One region of the Streptomyces sp. a15 genome, then DNA from elsewhere that is predicted to be linked to it. Evidence: predicted binding sites of a transcription regulator. Region 1 holds the regulator's gene; the other holds the start of a gene.
What was found. Region 1 encodes HrcA, which represses chaperone genes, less so after heat shock. Its sites were predicted from a motif close to TTNGCACTCNGNNNNNCNGAGTGCNAA; they were not measured.

Region 1 (14,394 bases):
ACCCTGATCTCGCGCGGCTGGGTCCGCACGGACGTCACCGGCTCCCTGTACGGCATCGGCCTCCACGCCCTGCTGACCGGCACCAGCTACCTCGACTCCGACCCGCGCGTGCGCGTCGTACGGCCGTATCTCGACGAGGCGTCCCAGGCGCTGGGCGAGACGATCCACCTGGGGCGCCTGGACGGCCGGGGGGTGGCGTATCTGGCGACGCGCGAGTCGCACGAGTACCTGCGGACCATCAGCCGGGTCGGGCGCCGGCTGCCGGCCCACGTCGGCGCGCTGGGCAAGGCACTGCTGGCCGAGCGGGACGACACCGAGCTGCCCGAGGGGCAGTACGAAGCCCTCACCCCGAACTCGCACACCGGCAGGGAATCACTGGCCGCGGATCTGGCGCAGGTCCGCGCCCGCGGCCACGCGATCGACCGCGAGGAGGGCGTCCTCGGCATCGTCGGTTTCGGCTTCGCCCTGCGCTACGACTCCCCCGCCCAGGACGCCATCAGCTGCTCGGTACCGGTGGCCCGCCTGACGCCGGAGCACGAGGAGCGGATCGTCGCGGTGATGCGGGAGATAAGAGGCAGGATCGAGGCGACGGCGCCGGGCACGGGGGGCGCGCCGCACTGGCGTTAGCGGGGACACCGGAGCCAGGAAAAGGCCCTCACCTACCCGACCTCACCCACCCCAAACACAACGTGTGCCACATCACATGCCCCCGGCTTCTTTCCCGAACCACGTGCTTGATACAAATTGCCCGCGCGTTCCTGTCCGTCGACGGTCGTCGCCCACCCCCTTTCTGAGCCGCTTCTTTCGCATGCCCTGGGAACGCCCGTGTTCGCCCGCACCACCCCTTGGTCCCTCGTTGCCCTTTTCACGGCCGGGTACCTCGCCCCGTACCTCCTCCCGACCACCGTCGGCAGGCTCGACTCGGGGCTTCCGCTGTCCGCCACGCAGGCGGGCGCCATCGGCAGTGCCCTGCTGCTGAGTTCGGCGTCGGCGGGCTTCCTGCTCGCCTCCCGCGTCGAGCGGATCGGCGCCCGGACCCTGGCCCGCGCCGGACTGGCCCTGGCCTTCGTCGGCTACGGCACCGCCGCCCTGACCGCCTCCGTCCCGGCCGTGGTCGCGGGCGCCCTGCTCGGCGGCTTCGGCTCCGGTACGGCCACCACGGTCGCCGCCACCGGGATCGCCGCCCAGCCGGATCCGCACCGCACGACCACACTGGGCCTGCTGAGCGTCTCCGCGCTCGCGGGCACGGTCTATCTGACGGTCCCGCACCTCGGCCCCGCCCACGGACTGCCGCTCGCCGCGATCGCCCTGACCGCGGCCGCCGTCTGGCCCCTGACGAGCCGCCTCCCGGTCCGTACGGCCGCCACCCGGCAGGCCCGCCGGAACCAGGACCCGCTGCCCCACCTGCGCGCCGGTCTCGTCCTCGCCGTCGCCATGCTCTTCTGGTCGCTCGCGCAGAACTCCCTGTGGGGCGTCAGCGGCCGGATCGGCCTCACGCAGGCGCATCTGACGGAGGCGACCGTCGGTGTCGTCTTCGCCGTCGCGCTGGGCGCCGGGCTCCTCGGGGTGATCGGCGCGGGCGCGCTCGGGCCGCGACTCGGCCGGGCATTGCCCGTCGGCGCGGGCACCGTCCTCATCGCCGGCTGCATCGCGCTGAGCGCCTCCGCCACCGACCTGCCGACCTTCGCGGCCGGCGAGATCGCCTGGAACACGCTCTACCCGATCGTCCTGTCGTACGTCATCGGCCTCGCCGCCTCCCTCGATCCGCGCGGCCGCTGGGCGGTACTCGTCGGCTCCGCGTCCTCGCTCGGGACAGCGGCCGGTCCCCTCATCGGCAGTCTGCTGGCCGCCGAGGCCGGCTTCCCGGCCATGGGCGCGCTGCTCGCCCTCGGGCTCCTGGCCGTCACCCTCCCGATGACCGCTGTGGCTCTGCACACCGGCGGGCGCCCCCTGCTCACCGGCGCGGTGCGCCGCCGGGGCGGCACCCCGGCCGCCGTGGTCGCCGCCTCGACCGGGACCCCGGCGGACGCGCTCCCGCAGGCGGGTCTCTCCGAACAGCCGGTCGTGGAGATCCCGATCGACGCCCCGGCCGTCCCTGCCCGGCAGTCCTACGACACGGCAGGACCCCGGCAGGCGGGCACCGCCGCACCGGGGTCCTGACAGACCGACGGCCTACGGGAACTCGTACGCCTCCACCTCCGCCAGATACCGCGCCCGCCGCTCCTCGTCGTGCTCCAGGAAGGACGCGACGAAGGAGTTGCGGGCCAGCTCACGCAGCCGGTCCTCACCGAGACCCAGCGCCTGGCGTACGGCGTCGAAGTTGTCGCCCGCGTAGCCGCCGAAGTAGGCCGGGTCGTCGGAGTTGACCGTGCACAGCAGCCCGGCCTCCAGCATCGCGGGCAGCGGGTGCTCAGCGAGGACGTCGACGGCACGCAGCCGGACGTTGGAGAGGGGGCAGAGGGTCAGCGGGACGCGGTCCCGGACGAGCCGCTCGACCAGTTCGGGGGACTCCATGCACCGCAGCCCGTGGTCGATCCGCTCGACGCCGAGTATGTCCAGGGCCTCGGTGATGTACTCCGGCGGCCCCTCCTCACCGGCGTGCGCCACGCGCCGCAGCCCGAGCGCGGCGGCAGCCTCGTACACCTCCCGGAACTTCACCGGCGGATGCCCGACCTCGGCCGAGTCCAGCCCGATGCCGACGATCCGGTCGAGATACGGCTTCGCCGCCTCCAGGGTCTGCAGCGCCGACTCGGCGGACTCGTCCCGCAGGAAGCACATGATCAGCTGAGTGGAGACGCCGTGCGCTGACTCACTGTTCCCCAGTGCCTGCCACAGCCCCTCGACGACCGTCCCCATGCCGGCCCCGCGCGCGATGTGCGCCTGCGGGTCGAAGAAGATCTCCGCGTGCCGCACGCCCTGCGCGGCGGCGCGGGCGAGGTAGGCGTTCGCCAGGTCCGCGAAGTCCTGCTCGGTGCGGAGCACGGCCATGAGCTCGTAGTACAGGTTCAGGAAGGACTGGAGGTCCTCGAACTGGTACGCCTTGCGCAGCTCGTCCGTGTCGGCGTACGGCAGCTCGACATCGTTGCGGGCGGCCAGCTCGAAGGCCAGCTCCGGCTCCAGGGTGCCTTCGATATGGAGGTGCAGTTCAGCTTTGGGGAGGGACATCGAAGCATGGTACGGGGGTTTCACCGACGCTTCGGAACCGGCACCCTCAGCAGATCGTGCGCGACCGTCAGCTCCCCCTCGAACCCGGCGGCCCGCGCCTGCCGCTCGAACTCGTCCGGCTCGGAGTAGCGCTGGCTGAAGTGGGTGAGCACGAGATGCCGTACGCCGGCGTCCCGCGCGACGCGCGCTGCCTGAGTGGCCGTCAGGTGGCCGTGCTCGACGGCCAGTTGTTCGTCCGCGTCGAGGAAGGTCGACTCGATGACCAGCAGGTCGCAGCCCTCGGCCAGCGCGTGCACGCCGTCGCACAGCCGGGTGTCCATGACGAACGCGAACCGCTGGCCGCGCCGCGTCTCGCTGACGTCGTCGAGCAAGACGCCGTCCAGCGAACCGTCGCGCTGGAGGCGGCCGACGTCCGGGCCCTTGATGCCGTGCGCGGCGAGCCGGTCGGGCAGCATGCGGCGGCCGTCGGGCTCGATCAGGCGATAGCCGTAGGACTCGACGGGGTGGGAGAGCTTGCGGGCCTCCAGGGTGTAGCCGCCCGGTTCGGCGATCACCCCGTCCGCGCTCACCGGCGCCTCGACGAGCTCGACCGTCTCGCGGTAGGCGGTGGCGTACCGCAGCCGGTTGAAGAACCGCTGCCCCGAGCGCGGATAGTGGGCGGTCACCTCGTGCGGGACCCGGTCGAGGTTGATGCGCTGGATGACTCCGGCGAGGCCCAGCGAGTGGTCGCCGTGGAAGTGCGTGACGCAGATCCGGTTCAGGTCGTGCGCGGCGACCCCGGCGCGCAGCATCTGCCGCTGTGTGCCCTCGCCGGGGTCGAACAGGATGCCCTCGCCGTCCCACCGCAGCAGGTAGCCGTTGTGATTGCGGTGCCGGGTCGGGACCTGGCTCGCGGTGCCGAGGACCACCAGTTCACGTACGGACACGTCGAGTTACCCGGGGGGCCACTCGAGGCCGCGGCCACCGAGGACGTGCGCGTGGGCGTGCCAGACGGTCTGCCCGGCGCCGCTGCCGGTGTTGAAGATGATGCGGTAGCTCTCCAGCTTCTCGTCGTCGGCGACGGCCTGGGTCTCGCGCAGCACGTCGGCGGCGAGCTCCGGGGCGGCGGTGGCGAGCGCGGCGGCGTCCCTGTGGTGGGCCTTCGGGATCACCAGGACGTGGGTGGGCGCTTGGGGGTTGATGTCCCGGAACGCGACGGTCGTGTCGGTCTCACGGACGATCGTCGCCGGGACGTGCCCTTGGACGATCTTGCAGAACAGACAGTCGTCCTGAGGTTCCCCTGCCATGCGTGTGCCTCCTTCACGCCGGTGATCTCCTATAGGGGCATGCTATCGAGGTAGAGGCCCGCCTCTTGTCCGACCGAGTCGGGTGGTGGGTGGGCGCAGGCCGGGGGTCTGGGGGCGGAGCCCCCAGGGACGGTCACGGCAACGTGGGCGGCTCCTTGGCAGGCGCCGACTCCAACGCCTCCAACGCCAGCCGAACCGCCTCGTCCAGCTGTACATCCCGCCCCGCCGCATAGTCCTGCGGCCGCTGCACGACCTCCACGTCCGGGTCGACGCCGTGGTTCTCGACCCCCCACTCGTACCCCTCCAGCCAGAACGCGTACTTCGGCTGCGTGATCAGCGTCCCGTCGACCAGCCGGTACCGGCTGTCGATCCCGATCACCCCGCCCCACGTCCGCGTCCCGACCACCGGCCCGATCCCGAGCGCCTTGATCGCCGCGTTGACGATGTCCCCGTCGGACCCGGAGAACTCGTTGGCGACGGCGACGACCGGCCCGCGGGGCGCGTCCTGCGGATAGCTGTACGGCCGCATCCCGCGCGGCACGGCCCAGCCGACGATCCGCCGGGCCAGCTTCTCGACGACGAGCTGGGACGTGTGCCCGCCCCGGTTCTCGCGGACGTCGACGACCAGCCCTTCCCGTGCCACCTCCACCCGCAGGTCTCGGTGGATCTGGGCCCAGCCGGGCGCCTGCATGTCCGGCACGTGGAGGTAGCCCAGCCGGCCGCCGGACTTCTCGTGGACGTACGCCCGCCGGTCCGCGACCCACGCGTGGTAGCGCAGCGGTTCCTCGTCCGCCGTCGGGACGACCACCGCGTGCCGTACCTCGCCCCCGCCGGACGGCGAGATCGTCAGCTCGACCGGCTTGCCCGCCGTACCGACGAGGAGCGGCCCGGGCCCGGTCACCGGGTCGACCGGCATCCCGGCCACCGCCACGATCGCGTCCCCGGCGCGGACCGCGACACCGGGGGCGGCGAGCGGGGAGCGGGCGTCCGGGTCGGAGGTCTCGGTCGGCAGGATGCGGTCGATGACCCAAGTGCCGTCCGCATGGCGGGAGATGTCCGCACCGAGCAGGCCCTGCCGGGGCCCGCCGCCGTGGCCGCCGCGCGGGACGACGTAGGCGTGCGAGGTGCCCAGCTCGCCCTGGACCTCCCACAGCAGGTCGACGAGGTCGTCGTGGGTGGCGACCCGGTCCAGCACCGGACGGTAGCGGTCGAGGACGCCGGGCCAGTCGACCCCGTTCATGTCCGGGCGCCAGAAGTGGTCCCGCATGACGCGGCCCGTCTCCTCGTACATCTGCCGCCACTCGGCCGCCGGGTCGACTCTCTGCCGTACGCGGGTGAGGTCGACGGTGATGTTCGTGTCGCTGTCGTCGTCGTTCGAGGCCCGCCGGTCGCTGGGGACGACCTTGAGCCGGCCGTCGGTCCACAGCAGGACCCGCTTGCCGTCGCCGCTGACGGCGAAGTGGTCGGCGTCGACGGCGAGGTGCTCGATGCGCTGCTGGGCGAGGTCGTAGCGCTCCAGCTCGGTGTGCGGGTCCGGGTCGTCCGGGGTGGCCCGGGAGGAGCCGAGGACCCCGCGCACCGGGTGCCGCAGCCACAGCACGCCGTCCTTCGCCGCGCGCAGGTTGGAGTAGCGGGCCGCCTCGACCGGGAAGGGCACGATCCGGTCGGCGAGGCCTTCGAGGTCGATGCGGGTGGCCGGGGTGCCCTCGCTGTCGGGCGTCTCGTCCTTGTCGGGGGCCTCGAAGGGGCGGCCGTGCCGCTGCGGGCCGAACGGCGAGGGCGTGGTCGCGGCCAGCGTGATCAGGTGCGGGCGGTCGCCGACCACGAAGGCCAGGTCGAAGACGTGCTCGTCGTAGACCGGGTCGAAGGAGCGGTTGGACAGGAAGGCGAGGTGCTTGCCGTCGAGGGTGAAGGCCGGGGCGTAGTCCCGGAACCGCAGCGGGGTCGCCTCGGTGACCGACAGGTCGGTGGTGTTGGCGAGCCGCAGCTGGCGCAGCGGGCCGGGACCGGGGTGCGACCACGCGAGCCAGGCCGAGTCGGGCGAGAAGACCAGCCCGGAGACGTCGCCCTCCTCGCTGCGGTCGACCTCGCGGACCTCGCCGGTCTCGCGTTCGACGAGCAGGACGCGTCCGTCGTGCGCGGCGACCGCGGCGCGGCTGCCGTCGGGTGCCATGGCCAGCCCGAGGACGCGGCCCAGCTGCCCGGCGGCGAGGCGACGCGGAGTGGCACCGGGCGCGTGGCCGGTGGCGGGCGCGAACTCCAGGGCGTCGTCGCCCTCGGCGTCCGTCACCCACACCACCCATTCCTCGCCCTCGGCGCGGAAGGTGCGCGGCAGCCGGGCCCGTACGCCGGGTTCGGCGGAGAGTGCGCGGGCCGGTCCGGCGCGGTGGGTGACCCAGTGCACGGCGCCGCGCACGGCGACCGCGCTGCCGCGCGCGGTGTGGTCGGGGGCGGCCGACCCGAACCAGCGAGTGGCGTTCACCGTGAACGGCTGCCGGTCGGTGTGCTGCCCGCCGAGCCGCACGTCGAGGCGGCGGGGCTCGGCGCCGTCGAGGTCGTCGAGGATCCACAGTTCACCGGCGCAGGAGTACACGACCCGGGTGCCGTCCCCGGCCGCGTGCCGGGCGTAGTAGCCGTCGAGTGGGGTGTGCCGCCGCAGGTCGGAGCCGTCGGCGAGGGAGGAGTACAGCGCGCCCGTGCCCTCGTGGTCGGACAGGAAGGCGATCCGGTCCCCCGTCCACACGGGGTACTCGATGTTCCCGTCCAGGTCTTCGTGCAGCCGTACGAACTCCCCGGCACCCTCCCCGTCGCGGACGTCCCTGTCGATCCACAGCTTGCCCGCCGTACCGCCGCGGTACCGCTTCCACCAGGCCGCCTCGCGTCCCATCGGCGCGGACAGCAGGACCGTGCCGGGACCTCCGTGGGCGACATCGCCGACGGGTCCGTACGGCAGGGTCGTGGCCGGGCCGCCGTCGAGCGGGATCGCGCGGGCCCAGCTGCGGCGGAGGCTGGCCTGGCCGTAGGTGCTGAGCGCGAGGACCTCGCCGTCCGCGGTCCAGCCGCGCACCTGGGTGCGGGAACTGCCCCAGTGGGTCAGGCGTTTGGACGGTCCGCCGTCGACCGGGGCGATGTGCACCTCGGGGGCGCCGTCGCGGGTGGAGGTCCAGGCGACGGTGGTGCCGTCGGGCGAGATACGGGGGTGGGTGACCGGCACGTTGTCGGCACTGACCCGCCAGGCCCGGCCGCCGTCGAGCGGGGCGAGCCACACGTCGTCCTCGGCGGTGAAGGCGACCAACTCGCCGTGCAGGTGGGGGAACCGGAAATACGCTGAGGTTGCGGCGGTCGCTGACTGTGTCACCCGATCACCCTATGCACGCCCGGCGACCGGGGACAGGGGTTTGAACCAGGTTTGGATCACGCGCCCGACCGCCTCGACCGCGGCTCACTTGCCGTCCGGCCAGCACTGCGGCGCCTTCTGGCAGTAGACGGTCTTGGTGACGGTCACCGTGACCGTCGGCCCCGGCTGGTCCGGGTTGTTGACGGGCGGGGTGGTCCGCGCGTTGCAGTTCCCCAGCCCCTCCACGTGGAACCACTCCTTGCCGTCGATCTTCGCGGTGAGGTCCCCGCGTACACACGCGCCGCTGACCGCGCGGGTGACCTTGCCGGTGACGGTGATGTCCTTGCCGTCGTCGGTCTCGCCCTCGCAGTCGACCTCGGCGACGGCGTTCTCGGTGGCCGTGGGCGTCGAGCCGCTGTCGCCGTACGAAGCCGTGCAGTTGAGCCAGCGCACATCCGCGTTCTGCCGCTCCAGCTCGTCCGTCACGGTCTGGTCGGTCGTGTACGCCACGGTCGCGGAGTTCAGTCCGCTCGGATCGCAGGCGACCGTCCCGCCCACGGCGAGCCCGCCCAGCACCACCGCAGCCGCCACCCGCCGCCCGCGCGACCGACGCCGAATCCTCCTCAACGCCCCCATGCGCGGCAGCCTGCCACCGCCCCGGCCGTCGCGGTAGAGCGCATATGGCCACCCCGCGCGCCCCACCTCTACCGTGGACGGATGCGCAAGCAACACAGCCCGCGAAGGCTCGTCGTGGACGAGCGGACCGTCTACCTGTGGACCGTCCGCCACTGGCACGGCGACGGCGAGCCCTGCCGCGAGACCCTCAGCCTGAACCGCGACGGCATCCGCACCCGGATCGTCTTCCGGTCCGGCGAGGGACGCGACGCAGGCGGCGGCTACCCCGGCCACTCGGGCGGCGTGAGCGACGCCCACGGCCACTACGCCAACCTGAACGAACCCGGCGTCGTACGCGCCCTGGTCGACGAGGCGTCGAGGCGCGGACTGCTGTCCGGCGGCGGCGAGTTGGACGGCTGGGACCTGCTGCCGGCCGTGGCCGTCAGCCGCGCAGCAGCAGCCACTCCTGAAGCTCCACCAGGTTGCCCTCCGGGTCCTTGAGGTGCGCGACCCGCATCCGGTCGGTCATCGCGGCCGGTCCGTAGAGGAGGGTCGCCCCGCGGGCGGTGACCTGCGCGCAGTAGGCGTCCAGGTCGTCGACGCGCAGCACCACCAGGGAGCGGTGGCCGGTGGCCCCGTCGCCCAGCTCGTCGCCGAGGACCGCGGACATCATGTCCCGGTCCTGGAGGGCGATTCCCGCGGAGCCGACGGCCGGGCTGAACTTCTCGTACGGCCCCTCGGCCGCCCCCGACTGGGGCTTCAGGCCGAGGACCTCCGCGTAGAAGCGGTAGCAGGCGGCGAAGTCGCCGACGAGCAGGCGTACCTGGGCGAGTTCCATGAACCGTTCTCCCGAGGGCAGGGGTCAGGACCAGCGGCCGGAGCGGCCGAGGAGCAGGGCGGTCGCGGCGGTCCCGGCGGTCGACGTGCGCAGCACGGTGGGTCCGAGCCGGTAGGCCTTCGCGCCCGCCTCCTCGAAGAGCGCCAACTCCTCGGGGGAGACGCCGCCTTCGGGGCCGACGACGAGCACGATCTCGCCCTCGGCGGGCAGTTCGGCGGTGGCCAGGGTCTCCGTGCCGCTCTCGTGCAGGACGGCGGCGAAGTCGGCTTTGGCGAGAAGTGCCGCAACCTGTTTGCTCGTCGCTGCGTCCGCGACCTCGGGGAAGCGGACCCGGCGGGACTGCTTGCCGGCCTCGCGGGCGGTGGCCCGCCACTTGCCGAGCGCCTTCAGACCGCGGTCGCCCTTCCACTGCGTGATGCAACGGGAGGCCGCCCAGGGCACGATCGCGTCGACGCCGGTCTCGGTCATCGTCTCGACGGCCAACTCACCCCGGTCACCCTTGGGAAGAGCCTGGACGACGGTGATACGGGGGGACGGGGGAGGTTCCTCGGACACGTCGGCCATGTGGACGATCAGCCGGTCCTTGCCCTCGGTGCCGACCACCTCGCACTCGGCCCGGCGCCCGGCACCGTCCGTGAGGACGACCCTCTCCCCGGGCCGCAGCCGCTTCACGGAGACGGCGTGGCGCCCTTCGGGGCCGTCGAGGACGTACCGCCCGGCGTCGTCGGTGTCGAAGTGCTCGACGACGAACACCGGCGCCGTCACAGCGCCCCGCCGCGCGACAACGCTGTCCCGGCGGCGCCGAGTTCGGCCGCCAGCACCTCCACCAGCTGCCCGGCGGGCAGTTCGCGGGCCATCCGGTACCCCTGCCCCGCCCACAGCGCCATGCCCTGCGCGTCGCCCGCCTTGGCGGCCGCCTTGCGCAGCGGCGAGGTCAGGTGGTGGATCTCCGGGTAGGCCGCGGGGGCGTACGGGCCGTGCTCGCGCAGGAAGCGGTTGACCAGTCCGCGGGCCGGGCGGCCGGAGAAGGCACGGGTCAACTCGGTACGCACGTAAAGGGGGTTGGTCAGTGCCTGCTTGTGCACGGCGCTCGCACCGGACTCGGGCGTGGCGAGGAACGCCGTGCCGAGCTGGGCCGCGCTCGCGCCGGCGGCGAGCACGGCGGCGATCTGGCTGCCGCGCATGATGCCGCCGGCTGCGACGATCGGGATGGTCACGGTCTCGCGGACCTGCGCGATCAGCGAGAGGAGGCCTATGCCGGCGCCGTCGGTCTCCGGGATGTCACGGTGCGTGCCCTGGTGGCCGCCCGCCTCCACGCCCTGCGCGATCACCGCGTCGGCACCCGCCCGCTCCACGGCGAGGGCCTCCTCCGCGGTGGTCGCGGTGACCAGGGTGAAGGTGCCGGCCCGGCGCAGCGAGTCCAGGACGTCCGGGCTCGGCACACCGAAGTGGAACGACACCACCGGCACCGGGTTGTCGAGCAGCACCGCGAGCTTGGCCTCGTAGCCGTCGTCGCGGCCGCTCTCCGGGTCGCCGAGCTCCGTCTCGTACCAGGCGGCCTCGCCGGCCAGCTGGTGGGCGTACACGTCGACGGCGGCCGCAGTAGGGGGTGCGGCGACAGCCGCTCCGGTGGAGCCGGTGCTTGCACCGGGGTACTCCGGCTGCGGCATGAAGAGGTTCGCGCCGAAGGGGCGGGCCGTGAGGCTCCGCAGCTGCTTGATCTCCTGATACAGGCCGTCGGCCGTCTTGTACCCGGCGGCGAGGAACCCCAGCCCGCCGGCCTCGGACACGGCCGCGGCGAGCGTCGGCACGGAGACGCCGCCCGCCATGGGGGCCTGCACGATCGGATAAGGGAAGAGATCGGTCAGTGCGGAGGACATGACGGCATGTTGTCACGTCCTCCGAACAAGTCCGAATCGAACCTTCCGCCTGGCATAGGCCAACGGCACCGGCGAGAACTCGGCCCCGTCAGCGACCGTTGAACGCATCCTTCAACCGCGAGAACAATCCCTGCTGCCCCGGCTGGAACTGCCCCAGAGGCCGCTCCTCGCCCCGCAGCTTGGCCAGCTCGCGCAGCAGCCGCTCCTGCTCGGGGTCCAGCTTGTTCGGGGTCTGGACCTCGACGTGGACGATGAGGTCGCCGCGCCCGCCGCCGCGCAGGTGTGTGACGCCGCGGCCGTGCAGCGGGATCGACTGGCCGGACTGGGTGCCCGGGCGGATGTCGACCTCCTCCAGGCCGTCGAGGGTCTCCAGCGGGACCTTGGTGCCCAGGGACGCCGCGGTCATCGGCAGCGTGACCGTGCAGTGCAGATCGTCGCCGCGCCGCTGGAACTGCGAGTGCGGCAGCTCGTGGATCTCCACGTACAGGTCACCGGCGGGACCGCCACCGGGCCCGACCTCGCCCTCGCCGGCGAGCTGGATCCGGGTGCCGTTGTCGACACCGGCGGGGATCTTGACGGTGAGGGTCCGGCGGGACCGTACCCGCCCGTCGCCCGCGCACTCCGGGCACGGCGTCGGGACCACCGTGCCGAAGCCCTGGCACTGCGGGCAGGGGCGCGAGGTCATGACCTGGCCCAGGAAGGACCGCGTCACCTGCGACACCTCACCGCGGCCGCGGCACATGTCACACGTCTGCGCGGAGGTCCCCGGCGCCGCGCCCTCACCACTGCAGGTGGTGCAGACGATCGCCGTGTCGACCTGGATGTCCTTGGTGGTGCCGAAGGCCGCCTCGTCGAGCTCGACCTCCAGCCGGATCATCGCGTCCTGGCCGCGCCGGGTGCGCGAGCGCGGACCCCGCTGGGACGCCGTACCGAAGAAGGCGTCCATGATGTCCGAGAAGTTGCCGAAGCCGCCCGCACCGAAGCCGCCCGCGCCACCGGCGCCGCCGGCCTGCGAGAGCGGGTCGCCGCCGAGGTCGTAGACCTGCTTCTTCTGCGGGTCCGACAGCACCTCGTAGGCGGCGTTGATCTCCTTGAACCGCTCTTGGGTCTTCGGATCGGGGTTGACGTCCGGATGCAGCTCGCGTGCGAGCCGCCGGAAGGCCTTCTTGATCTCTTCCTGCGACGCGTCGCGGCGCACGCCGAGAACGGCGTAGTAGTCCGTGGCCACTTACGACTCCGCCAGGATCTGTCCGACGTACCGTGCCACTGCGCGTACCGCTCCCATCGTTCCCGGGTAATCCATGCGGGTCGGTCCGACCACGCCGAGCTTGGCGACTGCCTCGCCGCCCGAACCGTAGCCGACCGACACCACCGAAGTGGAGTTGAGTCCCTCGTAGGCGTTCTCGTGACCGATGCGTACGGTCATGCCCGAATCCCCCGCCTCGCCAAGGAGCTTGAGAAGCACGACCTGCTCCTCCAAGGCTTCCAGAACGGGCCGGATGGTGAGGGGAAAGTCATGTCCGAAGCGGGTGAGATTGGCGGTGCCGCCGATCATCAGCCGCTCCTCGTTCTCCTCGACGAGCGTCTCCAGCAGAGTGGAGAGCACCGTCGAGACGGTGCCGCGGTCCTCGGTGTCGAAGCCCTCTGGCAGGTCCTCCACCAGCTGCGGCACATCGGCGAAGCGGCGACCGGCGATCCGGCTGTTGAGCCGCGCCCGCAGATCGGCCAGCGACGCCTCACCGAACGGCGCCGGGCAGTCGACCATCCGCTGCTCGACCCGCCCCGTGTCCGTGATCAGGACGAGCATCACGCGCGCGGGGGCCAGCGACAGCAGCTCGACGTGCCGCACCGTCGACCGCGTGAGCGACGGGTACTGCACGACGGCGACCTGCCGCGTCAGCTGCGCGAGCAGCCGTACGGTCCGCGCCACGACGTCGTCGAGATCGACGGCGCCGTCGAGGAAGTTCTGGATCGCGCGCCGCTCGGGCCCGGTCATCGGCTTGACGCCGGCCAGCTTGTCGACGAACAGCCGATAGCCCTTGTCGGTCGGGATCCGCCCCGCGCTGGTGTGCGGCTGGGCGATGAACCCCTCGTCCTCCAGGGCCGCCATGTCGTTACGCACGGTCGCCGGGGAGACACCGAGGTTGTGCCGCTCGGTGAGCGCCTTGGAGCCGACCGGCTCCTCGGTGCCGACGTAGTCCTGGACGATGGCGCGCAGCACCTGAAGCCTGCGTTCACTCAGCATCGCGCACACCTCCAGAAAGTCGACCCCTCGGCGCCCCGCCTGGCACTCGTCACATCCGAGTGCCAACGCACCCCGGCCAGTGTACGGCTGTCGGGTACGCCCGGGGCAAGGCCGGGCCTGCGAGGTCGTGCCCGAGGAGGCTTCCCCGCTAGCGTCGCGGTATGACGGTGACTTGGGAAGAGCTGCGGTGGGAGCGGCTGGCCACCGGGGTCGGCCGGTGCCGGCTTCCGGTCTGGGACTGCACGGCGGGGCTGGTCGTCGGGGCGGGCGCGGCCCTGCTGATCGACGCCGGGTCGAGCCTGGCGGAGGGGGTGCGGCTGCGGGCGCAGGCGGAGGAGCTCGCCGGCCACCGTGTGACCCATCTCGCGCTCACCCACCCCCACTTCGACCACGTCTTCGGGGCGGCGGCGTTCACGGGGGCGAAGGTGTTCGGCGCGGTCGGCATCGACACGGTGTTCACCGCCCGGCACGGCCGCGAGGAGCTGCGCGCGGACGCGGTGGGCAACGGGCTCGACGCGCGCCTGGCCGACGAGGCGGTCGACGCCCTGGCCCTGCCCCGCCATCATGTCTCCGGCGAGTGGACCCTCGACCTGGGCGGCGACCGCCAGGTCCTGCTGGCGAACGTGGGCCCGGCCCACACGGCCCACGACCTCGTGGTGCTGGTCCCCGGCTCGCCGGAGGTGGTGTTCTGCGGCGACCTCGTCGAGGAGTCCGGCGAACCCCAGGCGGGCCCCGACGCCGTACCGTCCCACTGGCCGGCCGCCCTGGACCGGCTGCTGGACCTGGGCGGCGAGGACGCGCTGTACGTGCCCGGTCACGGAGCGGTGGTGGACGCGGCGTTCGTACGGGCGCAGCGGGACGCCCTGGCCGCCCGCTTCGGCGTGTCGCTGTGACCGCCGCCGAGCTCCTCCTATCGTCATCCGAATGCGCCAGTACACTCCGGACCTGACCCCGCCGTGGAAGAAGCCCAAGCCGGCCCCCGAGGTCCCGGCCGAGCCCGGCCTGGTGGTCGAGGAGCCGGGGACGGG
Region 2 (14,394 bases), on a different contig from region 1:
GTTGACGGCGATCGCGTCCTCGCCCAGCTCCTCGAACGCCCCCGCCTCCCGCGACAGCACCAGCACGCACCCCTCGTCGGAGACCACCGGGACCTCCTTCGCGACGAGGTTCATGCCGTCCCGGATGGGGTTGACGAGGGCCACGTCGGCGAGGCGGTACGCGGCAAGGGAGCGGGCGAAGTCGTCCTTCAGGTGGAGCAGGACCGGGGTCCAGCCCGGCGTGCCGTACGCCGCGTTGATCTCGTCTGCCAGCCGCTGCACCTCCGCCATGTACTCCCGGTACACGGCGAGGTCCTGGCGGGACGGGTAGGCGAACGCCACGTGCACCACCCGCTCGCGCCACTCGGGGTGGTCGTCGAGCAGCTGCCGGAAGGCGAGCAGGCCCCGCACGATGTTCTTGGACAGCTCGGTGCGGTCGACCCGGACGATCGCCTTCCGCGCGGTCCCGTCCGGCGCCTCGCCGATCTCCGCCCGCAGCGACCCGATCCGCTCCTCGACGTCCGCCTCGTGCGCCCGCTTCCGCAGGAAGTCCGCGTCCGCGCCCAGCCCGTGCACGCCGATCTGCGTGTCCCCAAGTCCCCCGACGAACTCCTTGCAGCACGCGGTGAAGGCGTCCGCCCAGCGGTGGGTGAGGAAGCCCAGCCGGTCCGCGCCGAGCATGCCGCGCAGGAGCTGGCCGGCGATGTCGTCCGGCAGCATCCGGAAGTACTCCGGCGGCGCCCACGGCGTGTGGGAGAAGTGGCCGATCCGCAGGTCGGGGCGCAGCTCGCGGAGCATGCCCGGGACCAGGGCGAGGTGGTAGTCCTGCACGACGACCGCCGCGCCCTCGGTCGCGTCCTCGGCCAGCGCCTGGGCGAACGCGCGGTTGTACGTCTCGTACGACGCCCACTGCCGCCGGAACTCCGCGTCGAAGACCGGCTCCAGCGGGGTCTGGTACAGCATGTGGTGGACGAACCACAGCACGGAGTTGGCGATGCCGTTGTACGCGTCGGCGTGCACGTCGGCAGGGATGTCGAGCATGCGGACGCCCGGCTCGCCGACGCCGCGCCGTACCGCCTCGCGGTCGCCGTCGCCGAGCGCCGAGCACACCCACAGCGTGCCCGCGTCGGACCCGATGGCGGACAGTCCCGAGACCAGCCCGCCGCCACCCCGTTTGGCGTGGAGCGAGCCGCCCGTACCGTCTGGGCGCACCTCGTACGAAACCGGGCCGCGGTTGGACGCGACGAGTACCTCAGCACTCCGAGCAGCCTGCGTTGAAGCCATACGCCACAACCTAGCCCGGCCCGGAAACAATCAAACGTTCGGGCGGCTCCGAGGGCCGTATACGGCCCCTGTACGGCCTTCGTACGGCCCTCGGATGCCGGAACACACCCGGTCAGGCGACCTTTCGATGCGCGTACTCCGCGATCTCCACCATCGGCGGCCGCTCCTCCGTGTCCACGGAGTAGGTGCGCGGCTCGAAGCCGTCCTCGCCCCGTTCGAACTGGGTGAGGGAGGGACGGATCAGGTGCCCGCGGGCCAGCCGGAGCTGGGCCGTGCGGTAGATCGCGGCGGACATGCGGCCCAGTGCCTGGCCGTCCTGGTGGCGGTGCTTGCGCACCCCGACGTCGACCTGGGCGAGCGCGTCGAGGCCCACCAGGTGCAGGGCGTCGACCAGCATGCCCAGCTCCACGCCGTAGCCCACCGGGAAGGGGAGCTGTTCGAGGAGCGAGCGGCGGGCCGCGTACTCACCGCCGAGCGGCTGTACGAAACCGGCCAGCTGCGGCCAGTGCATGTTCAGCAGCGGGCGGGCCATCAGTTCGGTGACCCGGCCGCCCTGACCGGCAGCGCCGCCGAGGGGACGGTCGTACATCCCCTTGACCAGCTGGACCCCGGGTTCGGTGAGCAGCGGCCCCACGATCCCGGAGACGAAGTCGGAGGAGAACTCCTTCAGGTCGGCGTCGATGAAGCAGATGATGTCGCCGTTGGTGGCCAGGAGCGAGCGCCAGAGCACCTCGCCCTTGCCGGGGGCGACCGGTATGCGGGGGAGTATGTCGTCGCGGTGGACGACCCGGGCCCCCGCGGCGGCTGCCACCTCGGACGTGCGGTCGGTCGATCCCGAGTCGACGACGACGATCTCGTCGACGAGCGGGACCTGTTGCATGAGGTCGTGACGGATCACGGCGACGATGTCACCGACCGTCTCCTCCTCGTTGAGCGCGGGCAGCACGACACTGACCGACTGTCGCGTGGCGCGTTTCGCTGCCAGGATCTTGTGGAGCGGGCGATCGGTCTTCGACCAGGAGCGAGTGCTCAGCCAACGCTCGACCTCATTCAGCACGGTGCGCGGCTCCTCTGCGTTCTCTCGGCGAGCGTGTGATCCATGCCTCTTGGTGGAACATGTGATCCATCTCGCGGTTCGGACGGCTATCTCAACTGTCCTGGCCTTCGGTTACAGTCTTGAACAACGCTGATGACCATCGCATGTCGGGGTCGGCGTTCCGTTTCAACGATCAACAACTACATACCGCTCATCCAGAGGGGCAGAGGGATACGGCCCGATGAAGCCCCGGCAACCCTCCAGCCGGTCTCGTAGCGATCAGTGACGATCGTTTTAGCGAGGCTCCCCGGCTAGGGAAGGTGCCAAATCCGTCTCACGGCGAGATGCGTCGTGAGGAAGATGAGGAGAAAGGGCCTCGCCTCACATGGCTGCGCAGACTGTTGCAAGCACCACGGACACCACCGCGAACGTCCCCGCGGACTCCCCCGTCGACCTCGGCCCCGCCGCAGCGCTCAGCTGCCGCGAATGCGGCCACCGCGTGCCCCTCGGCCCGGTCTTCGCGTGCGAGGAGTGTTTCGGCCCGCTCGAGATCGCGTACGACTTCTCCGCATACGACACGGAGGAGCTCCGCAAGCAGATCGAGGCGGGACCCGCGAACATCTGGCGCTACGCGCCGCTGCTGCCCGTCCCGGCCGACGTGGCGGACAAGCCCAACATCAACCCCGGCTGGACCAAGCTCGTCAAGGCCGACAACCTCGCCCGCGAGCTGGGTGTCGACGCCGGCAAGCTCTTCGTCAAGGACGACTCCGGCAACCCGACGCACTCCTTCAAGGACCGCGTCGTCGCCCAGGCCATCGAGGCCGCCCGCGCCTTCGACTTCACCACCCTCTCCTGCTCCTCCACGGGCAACCTGGCCGGTGCGGTGGGCGCCGCGGCGGCCCGCGCCGGCTTCCGCTCCTGCGTGTTCATCCCGCACGACCTGGAGCAGGGCAAGGTCGTCATGGCCGCGATCTACGGCGGCGAGCTCGTCGGCATCGAGGGCAACTACGACGACGTGAACCGCTTCTGCTCCGAGCTGATCGGCGACCCGGCCGGCGAGGGCTGGGGCTTCGTCAACGTCAACCTGCGGCCGTACTACGCCGAGGGCTCCAAGACCCTGGCGTACGAGATCTGCGAGCAGCTCGGCTGGCAGCTGCCGGACCAGCTGGTCGTCCCGATCGCCTCCGGCTCGCAGCTCACGAAGATCGACAAGGGCCTGCAGGAGCTGATCAAGCTCGGGCTCGTCGAGGACAAGCCGTACAAGATCTTCGGCGCGCAGGCCGAGGGCTGCTCGCCGGTGTCCGTCGCCTACAAGGCCGGACACGACGTCGTACGGCCGCAGAAGCCGAACACCATCGCCAAGTCGCTGGCCATCGGCAACCCGGCGGACGGGCCGTACGTGCTCGACATCGCGCGGCGTACGGGCGGTGCGGTGGAGGACGTCAACGACGAGCAGGTCGTCGATGCGATCAAGCTCCTTGCGCGGACCGAGGGCATCTTCGCGGAGACCGCCGGTGGTGTGACGGTCGGCGTCGCGAAGAAGCTGATCGAGAACGGGCTGCTGGACCCGGCCAAGACCACGGTCGTGCTGAACACCGGCGACGGGCTGAAGACGTTGGATGCGGTGGCGGGGACGGGGCTTACTGCGACCATTCGTCCGAACCTTGAGTCGTTCCGTGAGGCTGGTCTCGCTTAGTTCCATTCGTCTGCGGGCCGGTGGGGGCTGGTCGCGCAGTTCCCCGCGCCCCTTCAGGGCGCTTACCTGACCGGAGGTCACATCGTGAGCGTTACCGTCCGCATCCCCACCATCCTGCGCACCTACACCGGCGGCAAGGCCGAGGTCGTCGCCGAGGGGGGCACCCTCGCCGAGGTCATCAGTGACCTGGAGAAGAACCACACGGGTATCGCCGCCCGTGTGCTCGACGACCAGGGCAAGCTGCGTCGGTTCGTCAACGTGTACGTGAACGACGACGACGTCCGCTTCGAGCAGGGACTGGAGACCGCGACCCCGGACGGTGCCGGCGTCTCCATCATTCCGGCCGTTGCCGGAGGCTGATCATTACCGTCGGTAACGCCGGTTACTGAGAGTTCAACGAATTGCCCCCTCCGTGAGAGAAGCGGAGGGGGCAATTCAATATGGTTGAGCGCGGTACAGTTGGGGAACGCGATGCCGACCTGCGGGTCGTAAGCCCTTGAATTCAACCTTGCACCCGACAAGAAGTAGCCAAAGTGTGTGCTTCTTTCGCGGCTTTTGTGCTTTTTGTGGGGCCCGACTTGCCCCGAATTCGGGTGAATTCTCACCACATTCCGGACCGTGCGCGTCCAGAATTCTCGTCCGATTGACCTGTTGCAGACGGCAGTTGGACAGATACATTCGGCCGCGGTCGACGCGTTCCGGCGCACGCCCCCAACCATGTGGGGGGTGAGGTCTGACCCGGATCCGCGAAGTGTGGATCTGTGCAAGGGCCAGTAATAGGGGAGTTAGGCATGGCTCAGGGCACCGTCAAGTGGTTCAACGCGGAGAAGGGGTACGGCTTCATCGCGGTCGACGGTGGTGCGGATGTTTTCGTCCACTACAGCGCGATTCAGATGGACGGCTACCGCACCCTGGAGGAAGGTCAGCGGGTTGATTTCGAGATCTCGCAGGGCCAGAAAGGGCCGCAGGCGGACATGGTCCGACTGGCGACCGGCTGAAGCACGCGCCGACTGACAGCGACGTTCTTCTGTTCTTCGGAGGGCTCGTATCCCATGGGGAGTCATGGGTTACGAGCCCTCCGGCATGTCCGGCGCCGGGTCCCCGCGGCGGTGCCGACCTCTGAGAGGCGCTTGCACTCGACAGGGGCGAGTGCTAATCATTGGCGTTAGCACTCTGAAGGTGAGAGTGACAACGAGGACCGGGTCGGTGAGGCCCGCAGGCCATGTGGGGCAAGGAACCACGAGGCAGGCAGGCCGTCCGTCGCGGGCGCCAGCGCGGTCCGGAGAAATCCACCCCCTGTCCGGGAGGACCACTTCACATGGCCAAGATCATCGCGTTCGACGAGGAGGCACGGCGCGGTCTCGAGCGCGGGATGAACCAGCTCGCCGACGCCGTCAAGGTCACCCTTGGCCCCAAGGGCCGCAACGTCGTCCTCGAGAAGAAGTGGGGCGCGCCCACGATCACCAACGATGGTGTTTCCATCGCCAAGGAGATCGAGCTCGAGGACCCGTACGAGAAGATCGGCGCCGAGCTGGTCAAGGAAGTCGCCAAGAAGACGGACGACGTCGCCGGCGACGGAACGACCACGGCGACCGTGCTCGCCCAGGCGCTCGTGCGCGAGGGTCTGCGCAACGTAGCCGCCGGCGCCAACCCCATGGCTCTCAAGCGCGGTATCGAGAAGGCCGTCGAGGCCGTCTCCGGTGCCCTGCTCGAGCAGGCCAAGGATGTCGAGACCAAGGAGCAGATCGCCTCCACGGCCTCCATCTCCGCCGCCGACACCCAGATCGGCGAGCTCATCGCCGAGGCGATGGACAAGGTCGGCAAGGAAGGCGTCATCACCGTCGAGGAGTCCCAGACCTTCGGTCTTGAGCTTGAGCTCACCGAGGGTATGCGCTTCGACAAGGGCTACATCTCGGCGTACTTCGCGACCGACATGGAGCGTATGGAGGCGTCGCTCGACGACCCGTACATCCTGATCGCCAACTCCAAGATCGGTTCCGTCAAGGACCTGCTCCCGCTCCTCGAGAAGGTCATGCAGTCGGGCAAGCCGCTGCTGATCATCGCCGAGGACGTGGAGGGCGAGGCCCTGTCGACCCTGGTCGTCAACAAGATCCGTGGCACCTTCAAGTCCGTCGCCGTCAAGGCTCCGGGCTTCGGTGACCGCCGCAAGGCGATGCTGAACGACATCGCCATCCTCACCGGCGGCGAGGTCATCTCCGAGGAGGTCGGCCTCAAGCTGGAGAACACCTCCATCGACCTTCTGGGCCGTGCCCGCAAGGTCGTCATCACCAAGGACGAGACCACCATCGTCGACGGTGCCGGCTCCTCCGAGCAGGTTCAGGGCCGGGTCAACCAGATCCGCGCCGAGATCGAGAACAGCGACTCCGACTACGACCGCGAGAAGCTCCAGGAGCGCCTGGCGAAGCTCGCGGGCGGCGTGGCCGTCATCAAGGCCGGTGCCGCGACCGAGGTCGAGCTCAAGGAGCGCAAGCACCGCATCGAGGACGCCGTTCGCAACGCGAAGGCGGCCGTCGAGGAGGGCATCGTCGCCGGTGGTGGCGTGGCCCTGCTCCAGGCCTCCTCGGTCTTCGAGAAGCTGGACCTCGAGGGTGACGAGGCGACCGGCGCCAACGCCGTGAAGCTCGCCCTGGAGGCCCCGCTCAAGCAGATCGCCGTCAACGGTGGTCTCGAGGGTGGCGTCATCGTCGAGAAGGTGCGCAACCTGCCCGTCGGCCACGGCCTGAACGCCGCGACCGGTGAGTACGTCGACATGATCGCCGAGGGCATCATCGACCCGGCGAAGGTGACGCGCTCCGCTCTGCAGAACGCAGCCTCCATCGCCGCGCTGTTCCTCACCACCGAGGCCGTCATCGCCGACAAGCCGGAGAAGGCGGGCGCTGCCCCGGCCGGCGGCGGCATGCCGGGCGGTGACATGGACTTCTGAGCCTCTTCGTAGGGCTCGGATCAGGTCCGTTCGTTTCGAGGGCGGCACTTCCTGTCGTAAGGCAGGGGGTGCCGCCCTCGGGCGTGTCCGGGATCACTGCGCGGGCGGAATGCCGTGGCGGACGGGGCGGTTGGCAGGTGCGTACTGTCTATGCGTACGCACATACTGCCTGGTACCTCCAGAGGAGCCCTCCACGTGACCGTCACCGCCTCCGAGTTCACCTCCCGCGCGGCGAAAGTCCTGTCCCGGCCCGTTGCCCTCAACGGCCTCACCGTCCCGAACCGCATCGCGATGGCGCCCATGACCCGCGCGTTCTCCCCGGGCGGTATCCCGGGCGCGGACGTGGCGTCGTACTACGCGCGCCGCGCCGCCGCGGGCGTCGGCCTGATCGTCACCGAGGGCACCTACGTCGGCCACGAGTCGGCGGGGCAGAGCGACAGCATCCCGCGCTTCCATGGTGAGGAGCAGCTCGCGGGCTGGGCGAAGGTCGCGGCCGACGTGCACGCGGCGGGCGGCACCATCGTGCCGCAGCTGTGGCACATCGGCATGGTGCGCGAGCAGGGCCAGCCGCCCTACGCCGACGCCCCCGCCGTCGGCCCCTCCGGCCTGCGTATCGGCGCGGACGAGCCCACCGGCAAGGCGATGACCCAGCGGGACCTGGACGACGTCATCGGCGCGTTCGCCGAGGCCGCCGCGGCCGCCGAGCGCATCGGCTTCGACGGCGTGGAGATCCACGGCGCCCACGGCTACCTCGTCGACCAGTTCCTGTGGGCGGGCACCAACCGCCGTACGGACGCCTACGGCGGTGACCCGGTGGCCCGGGCGAAGTTCGCGGAGGAGATCGTGGCCGCGGTCCGCGAGACCGTCTCGCCCGACTTCCCGGTCATCTTCCGCTACTCGCAGTGGAAGCAGGAGGCGTACAGCGCACGCCTCGCCGAGACCCCGGAGGAGCTGGAATCCATCCTCGCCCCGCTCGCCGCGGCCGGGGTCGACGCCTTCCACGCCTCCACCCGCCGCTACTGGCTCCCCGAGTTCGACGGCTCCGACCTCAACCTGGCCGGCTGGACGAAGAAGCTCACCGGCAAGCCCGTCATCACCGTCGGCTCGGTCGGCCTCGACGGCGACGTCATCAAGTCCTTCCAGGGCGAGGGCGCCCCGGTCAAGGGCATCGACGACCTGCTCGACCGCCTGGAGGCCGAGGAGGTCGACCTGATCGCCGTGGGCCGCGCGCTGCTCCAGGACCCTCAGTGGGCGGCGAAGATCCTCGCCGACCGCTTCGACGAGCTGAAGCCGTACGACGCGGCGGCGCTGAAGACGCTGTCCTGAACTGCAACTCCCGTCTAGTGTCCGGGAGATGCGGATACTGCATCTCTCGGACACCCATCTGGAACGCACCGACGCCCCCAACAAGCACGGCGTCAACGCCACCGAGTCCCTGCGCCTGATGCTCACCGAACTCCGGCACCAGCGGGGCGTCGACGCGATCGTCGTCACCGGGGACCTCGCCGACGACGGGGCGGTGGAGGCGTATACGGCCCTGAAGGAGCTGGTGGGGGAGTTCGCGCGGAGTCTCGGTGCGCCGGTGTTCTACCAGTGTTCTTGACCAGTGCTCCCCCATTTGCGGGGGAGGTGAAGGCCATCTCGTGGTGGCGACGCGGAGTGTCGCGGCTTCGTTCCGGCGAGGCCGGACGCTGCTTCACGCGGGGCGTTGCTGTTGCTCGATGTACTGGCTGACGACGGTCAGGGGGGCGCCTGCGCAGGAGGCGGCGAGATAGGACCCGGACCACAGGTGGCCGCCCCACAGATAGTGCCGGAGGTGCTGGGCGTGCTCCCGGCGCAGATGGCGGGAGGAGACGCCTTTGAGGGAGTTGACGAGGCGGGACAGGGCGACCTTGGGCGGGTAGCGGACCAGGAGGTGTACATGGTCCTGCTCGCCGTTGAACTCCACGAGCTCGGCTTCGAAGTCGGTGCAGACGTCCCGCATGACCTCCTCGCACCGCGTCAGGATCGGGTCGGTGAACGCCCCGCGCCGGTACTTAGTGACAAAAACCAAATGAACATGAAGGTCATAGGCCGCATGGCGACCGGTCCTGACCATTTGATTTGGTGTCCATCGGGGTGACATGGACCAATGCTAGTGTCCGATGCCATGGACCAACCAGGGCTGGTGAAGAGGCAGTTCGGGCATCGCGCCCGGCTCGCCCTGTCCCCTGCCCAGGCAGCAGTCCTGGACGGGCAGGCCCACACTGCCCGCGCCCTGTGGAACGTCCTGCACGACTGGTGGCAGATGCTGCCGCGGGACAAGCGCACCCTGGACGCCGCCGACACGGCGATCCGCCAGGCCCGCCGGGAGATCGACTGGATGGGCGGACTGCCCGCCCAGGCCGCTCAGGCAGTGCTGAAAACCTACTTCCAGGCCTGGAAGAACTGCTGGGAGGGCCGCGCCTCCGCGCCCGAGTTCAAGGCCCGCTTCCGCACCCCGCTCACCCTGGACGTTCCCCAGGGCCGCGACCTCCACGTGACCCGGGTCCACCGCCGCTGGGGCATGGTCAACATCCCCAAGCTGGGCCGCGTGAAGTTCCGCTGGACCAAGGACCTGCCCGTCGGCAGACGCGCCGACAAGGGCAACCGGATCACCGGAGCAAGGCTGGTCAAGGACGCCCTCGGCTGGCACATCGCCTTCCGCATCACCACCCTGGAACCCGCCCCGGCCCCGCACACCGGGCCGGAGGTCGGCATCGACGCCGGCATCGCCGTCCCGCTGGCGCTCTCGGACGGCAACGACTTCCACCACGGGCCCTGGCTCACGAAGAAGGAACAGGACCGGCTCCTGGAGCTGGAGCGGCGGGCCGCGCACCAGAAGTCCTTCCGTGACCCCGGTGAGCGCACCAGCCGCCGGCTGCACCACACGTACGACCGGATCGCGGGGTTGCGCGCGAAAGCCAAGCGCCGACACCTCGACTGGCAGCACCAGACCACCACGACCATCGCCCGCACCTACGGCACCGTCGTGGTGGAACAACTCACGATCACGAACATGGTCAAGTCCGCCAAGGGCACCGTGGACCACCCCGGCACTCAGGTCGCGCAGAAGTCCGGTCTCAACCGGGTCATCCACGCCGAGGCCTGGGGCCGCACCACCACCATGCTGGCCTACAAGACCACCAGGCACGGCGGAACCCTCCACAAGGTTCTCGCCCCCGGCACCTCCCAGCGCTGCCACGCCTGCCGGTATACCACCGCAGGCAGCCGGGAGTCCCAGGCCGTGTTCGTGTGCAGGAACCCCGCGTGCGGCTGGTCCGGCAACGCTGATACCAACGCTGCCCGCAACGTTCTCGCCGCATACCGGGCGGGCCACGCGCTCGCCCCGGCTGCCGGAAGGTGCAGTCGTCAGACGCGGAAACGCGCCAAGCCCACCACCGCAAGGTAGGAGGGAATCTCCTTCGCTCACGAAGGAGAGCACTTCAAGAACTGACCTGGACGGCGCCCGGGCGGAGGCGCGCTGGGTGCCTGCCACGCGCTGGACATCCCGCTGCTCTTCGGTACGTTCGCCGCCGACCTCGGCATCATGCTGTTCCCCGGCGGAGAGGTCCCGCCGGAGGGGCGGGCGCTGTCGTCCCGCTTCCGGGAGTCCTGGACGGCGTTCGCGAGGACGGGCGACCCGGGCTGGCCGGCGTACGACACGCAGCGGCGGCTGGTGCAGGTCATGGACGCCGATCCGCAGGTCAGGGCGTATCCGGAGGAGGCGTCGAGGAGGCTGTGGGAGGGGTACGAGTTCGCGCCGATGCCGCTGCTGGCGTGAGCGTGCCCTACAGGTTCCCGAGCGGCTCGATGTCGACGCGCACCGGCGTGCCCCACACCCGCAGCACCTCGTAGTCGGTGAACTCGTGCACGAGCCGGTAGGCCATGGCGGCCCGGGGTCCGCGCCGCTGGGCGGCCAGATAGAGCTCGGCCTCGTGCCGGTCCCGGCGCGGTGTCCCGCACAACTGCCACGCCTGTCCGTTCCACAGCTCCGGCAGCCACCGCTGCTGGGGCTGCGGCCGGTCCTCGCGCACGCCGTACCGGGAGGGCGTGGGGTCGCTCGGGTGCGGTTGCGCGGAGGGCCCGTTGTACTCGGAGCGGCGGGCCACGCGGCGCCGGGTCTCGCAGAGCAGGCAGAGATCGTGGGCGTTCTCGTCGACGGGCCCGTTCGGGTGCTCGGGGCAGCGCGTGGAGGGCACGGCGCCGGTGACGCTGTCCTGCAGCAGATCCAGGGCACGCTTGAGATCGGCCTTGACCTCATGGAGCCGGCCGTCCGGGGTGTCCCCGGTGAGGGCCTCGCCGTGCTCCCCGAGGAGACGGAGGGCGCGGCCCAGGGCGGTGAGCTGGGCGTGGTTCATCAGTCCGCGTAGTCCTTGAGTTTTTCGGTGTGCAGGGTGATCCCTACGGGGTGAGGGATCGCCACGGTAGCTCCCCAGGGGTAGGACGAGGACAGCTGGTACCGGCCGTCCTTGGGCTCGCTGAAGACCGTGAGGGTGTTGTTGTCGCGGTCGATGAGGAGGTAGACGGGGATGTCGGCTTCCGCGTAGCCGATGGGCTTGTCGATGCGGTCGCGCTGGTCGGTGTCCTTGTCGTGTGAGGTGATCTCGACGGCCATGAGGGCGCCGTCGGTTTCGGACCACTCGCCGTCGCCCTTGAAGTGGTCCACCGGTGCCAGGAAGCCGTCCGTCCGGGCGCGGCCCTTGCGGTACGCCTCCGCCTTGACACCACGCTCGGGCGCGAGGTCCAGGTCGGGGCGATGCTGCATGCACTGGCGCAGCAGCCACATGAAGATCGAAGTGTGGTTGCCGTCCGGCATGGCCTTGACTACTACCTTTCCGTTGATGTACTCCAGCCGCACGGTTTCGGGGGCCACCGCGGCAAGCTCCTCGAATTCGTCGACATCGAGCGGGCCGTGCCGGACGCACAGCCTCCCGCCGAGGAACTCCAAGCGGTTCCGCAGCTCCCTTGGAGCCCGGCGGACGAGTTCTTCGAAGTCCTCGACGGACATCTGCGGGCGCTCAGCGGTGTCAGGGGTCATGGCGTTGCCTCCTTCCTCACATCGTGCCCTGGAATGGTCATGTCGGACCGTAGGAGCAGTCACACGAGTGTCCTTTCGCGTCGTTGGGACATTGCGGCACGGATGCCTGCCGCGTGAGCGTGGATGGCGGGGGCGGGCAGGGGCGCGTTGAGGTGATCCGGGGCGCGCTCGCCCCGGCATGTGCCGCAGATGCCGCCCGGCAGGGCCTCGGCGCGGCCCGGGGCGCGGCACTTCGCGCACTCCAGGATGCGGAGGGGTGGGCGGGGTGCGGGCTCTGGCTCAGGCTCCGGCGGGAGCTTGGTGGTCAGGCGCTTGTGGAGGAAGGCGGCCGGGCTGTGGACCGGGACGGGGAGGCCGGAGGTCAGGGCGTGGCGTACGACTGTGTCGGTGGCGCCGCGGGCGTACCACTCGGTCACCAGGGGAGCGAGGGCCGCGCAGTCGGCGGCGGAGAGGGAGAGCGCGGGGGTCTCGCGACCGAGGGCGGCGAGGAGGATGTAGGCGCGGGAGCGGGTCGGCGGGGACGGCCGGGATTCCTCCGGCACGTCACCTCGTGCGAAGGCCGCCCACCAGTCGTCGTCGCGCGCGGTACGGGACCACCACGATCGAGTGATCCATCGGGAGCCGGAGGACTCGATGGTCAGATGTTCGCGCCCCCGCCGCAAGTGCCCTGCCTCCTGAAGGCGGTTGAGGGCGGTGCGCAGGGCGCACTGTCCGTACGGCAGCACCTTGGCCAGCGTCTTTACGGAGATGTCGGCGCCGTCGGAGAGACGGTCGATGAACGCGGCGATGGCGGCTTCGCGGGGTGGGAGGTGGGCGAAGTCGTGCGCGGTGCGGGGGCGTTGGTCGGGGGCGGAGCGTTTTCCGTAACCCGGACTGGCCATCGGGTGGGAGAGGGCGTGCGCGGGCAGGAAGGCAGGACTAAGCTTGGCGTCAGTCACGGGATCGCTTGTTCCGATCTCTGTGGTTAAGCCCCCGCAGGTGTTGCTAGCACCTGACGGGGGCTGTTCTGTCTCGTTGCCCGAGAACGCTAGACGATCGTCACCCTGCGTGGCAAGCCGAACGCGTCAAGTCAACACGCCGGGTGGGAGGGTGGGTTGAGGTCCTCCATCCATTCCTTGAAAAGAGGGCTCGGAGCTGGGGACTTGAGCTTCGGGACCGGTCAGCCCATGCTCTTCGCGCCGTCCAGGGACTCGCGGATGATATCGGCGTGGCCCGCGTGCTGGGCGGTCTCTGCGGCGATGTGCAGCAGCACCCTGCGGGCCGACCATCGCGCCCCGGGCTCGTTCCATGGAGCCTTGGGCAGCGGATGGGTGGCGTTCAGGTCGGGCAGGGTCGCGACCAACGCGTCGGTCCGGCGGGCCGTTTCGTCGTAGTCGGCCAGGACGCCGGCCAGTGTCTCGCCGGGCAGCATCCGGAACTCGTCGGCCCGCCGGGCGAAGTCGGCCTCGGTCATGGCGGTGAAGTCGGGCATGGCGGACGGGCCGTTGAGGATGAAGTCCGCCCAGTTCCGCTCCACCGACGTGACGTGTTTGATCAGGCCGCCCAGGCACAACTCGCTGGCGGTGGTCCGTCGCCCGGCCTGCTCGTCGGTGAGGTCGCGGGTCGTGAAGCGCAGGAAGCGCCGGCTGTGGGCCAGCGCTTCCAGCAGGTCGGTGCGCTCGTCGGTGGTAATGGCGTGTGTGGTGTCGGTCATGGGGGCACGCTAGGAGCGATAGAGGTCAGATCCTGACCTCTACGACCGCCTCGACGAATGTCGACCATGTCTCAGCCCGGAACGCGAGCTTCGGGCCGTGGGGGTTCTTGGAGTCGCGGACCGGGATGAGGGCGGGCAGGTGGTCATGGGCCACTTCCAGGCAGTTGTCACCGCTGCCACCGCTGTAGCTGGACTTGTGCCAGGTCGTTGCGTCCAGGTCGTACTCAGGGATGCTCCTCATGGGCGTAATCCTGCGCCATCGCCTCGATCAAGGCCAGGGACTTCCCCGGTGAGAGGGCCGAGGCCGTGAGGAGTTCGTAGTAGTGCCGGTAGCGCGACACGGTGGCGGGGTCGTCCTCCAGTCGTCCGGTGCCGACACCTTCGAGGTAGACCAGTGCAGGCGCGTCGTCGCAGTCCATCAGCTTGACGCATCCCTGCATCGCCGGGTGCGCCCCCGCGTCGAACGGCAGCACCTGGACGATGGCCCGGTTCCGGCGCATCAGCCCGGCGATGTGGTGCATTACCCCCGCCATCACGGCGCGCTCCCCCGTCACTCGACGCAAGGCGGCTTCGTCAATCACCGCCCACAACAACGGCCTTGTTGGATCGTCGAGGATGCGGGCCCGCTCCATCCGGGCCACGACCAGTTCCTCGATGGCCTCCTCCGGTGCTGTCGGCTGGTATGCGCGGCACACGGCCCGTG

Region 2: a site for HrcA is predicted at 5,161-5,187, ahead of groL (chaperonin GroEL). Genes of this name have one in related genera too.

Annotation. Positions count from the first base shown of each region.
Region 1 covers NZ_JBWLKM010000056.1:869-15,262, reverse strand. Annotated here, with positions in the region: gene AC5P09_RS36735 (IclR family transcriptional regulator) at 1-627, shown strand, start outside; gene AC5P09_RS36730 (MFS transporter) at 826-2,160, shown strand; gene AC5P09_RS36725 (adenosine deaminase) at 2,173-3,165, opposite strand; gene AC5P09_RS36720 (ribonuclease Z) at 3,186-4,091, opposite strand; gene AC5P09_RS36715 (histidine triad nucleotide-binding protein) at 4,098-4,451, opposite strand; gene AC5P09_RS36710 (S41 family peptidase) at 4,585-7,809, opposite strand; gene AC5P09_RS36705 (hypothetical protein) at 7,894-8,424, opposite strand; gene AC5P09_RS36700 (hypothetical protein) at 8,506-8,904, shown strand; gene AC5P09_RS36695 (VOC family protein) at 8,846-9,241, opposite strand; gene AC5P09_RS36690 (16S rRNA (uracil(1498)-N(3))-methyltransferase) at 9,266-10,006, opposite strand; gene AC5P09_RS36685 (nitronate monooxygenase) at 10,003-11,121, opposite strand; gene dnaJ (molecular chaperone DnaJ) at 11,210-12,349, opposite strand; gene hrcA (heat-inducible transcriptional repressor HrcA) at 12,350-13,366, opposite strand; gene AC5P09_RS36670 (MBL fold metallo-hydrolase) at 13,528-14,259, shown strand; gene AC5P09_RS36665 (DUF3097 domain-containing protein) at 14,291-14,394, shown strand, end outside.
Region 2 covers NZ_JBWLKM010000012.1:59,275-73,668, forward strand. Annotated here, with positions in the region: gene AC5P09_RS15465 (alpha,alpha-trehalose-phosphate synthase (UDP-forming)) at 1-1,263, opposite strand, end outside; gene AC5P09_RS15470 (glucosyl-3-phosphoglycerate synthase) at 1,376-2,320, opposite strand; SAM riboswitch class I at 2,508-2,666, shown strand; gene thrC (threonine synthase) at 2,685-3,995, shown strand; gene AC5P09_RS15480 (MoaD/ThiS family protein) at 4,080-4,355, shown strand; gene AC5P09_RS15485 (cold-shock protein) at 4,787-4,993, shown strand; gene groL (chaperonin GroEL) at 5,314-6,939, shown strand; gene AC5P09_RS15495 (NADH:flavin oxidoreductase) at 7,135-8,265, shown strand; gene AC5P09_RS15500 (metallophosphoesterase family protein) at 8,294-8,542, shown strand; gene tnpA (IS200/IS605 family transposase) at 8,636-9,064, opposite strand; gene AC5P09_RS15510 (RNA-guided endonuclease InsQ/TnpB family protein) at 9,089-10,369, shown strand; partial or broken gene AC5P09_RS15515 (carboxylesterase/lipase family protein) at 10,393-10,741, shown strand; gene AC5P09_RS15520 (hypothetical protein) at 10,749-11,318, opposite strand; gene AC5P09_RS15525 (Uma2 family endonuclease) at 11,318-11,998, opposite strand; gene AC5P09_RS15530 (hypothetical protein) at 12,058-12,879, opposite strand; gene AC5P09_RS15535 (DinB family protein) at 13,158-13,691, opposite strand; gene AC5P09_RS15540 (DUF397 domain-containing protein) at 13,717-13,932, opposite strand; gene AC5P09_RS15545 (helix-turn-helix domain-containing protein) at 13,916-14,394, opposite strand, start outside.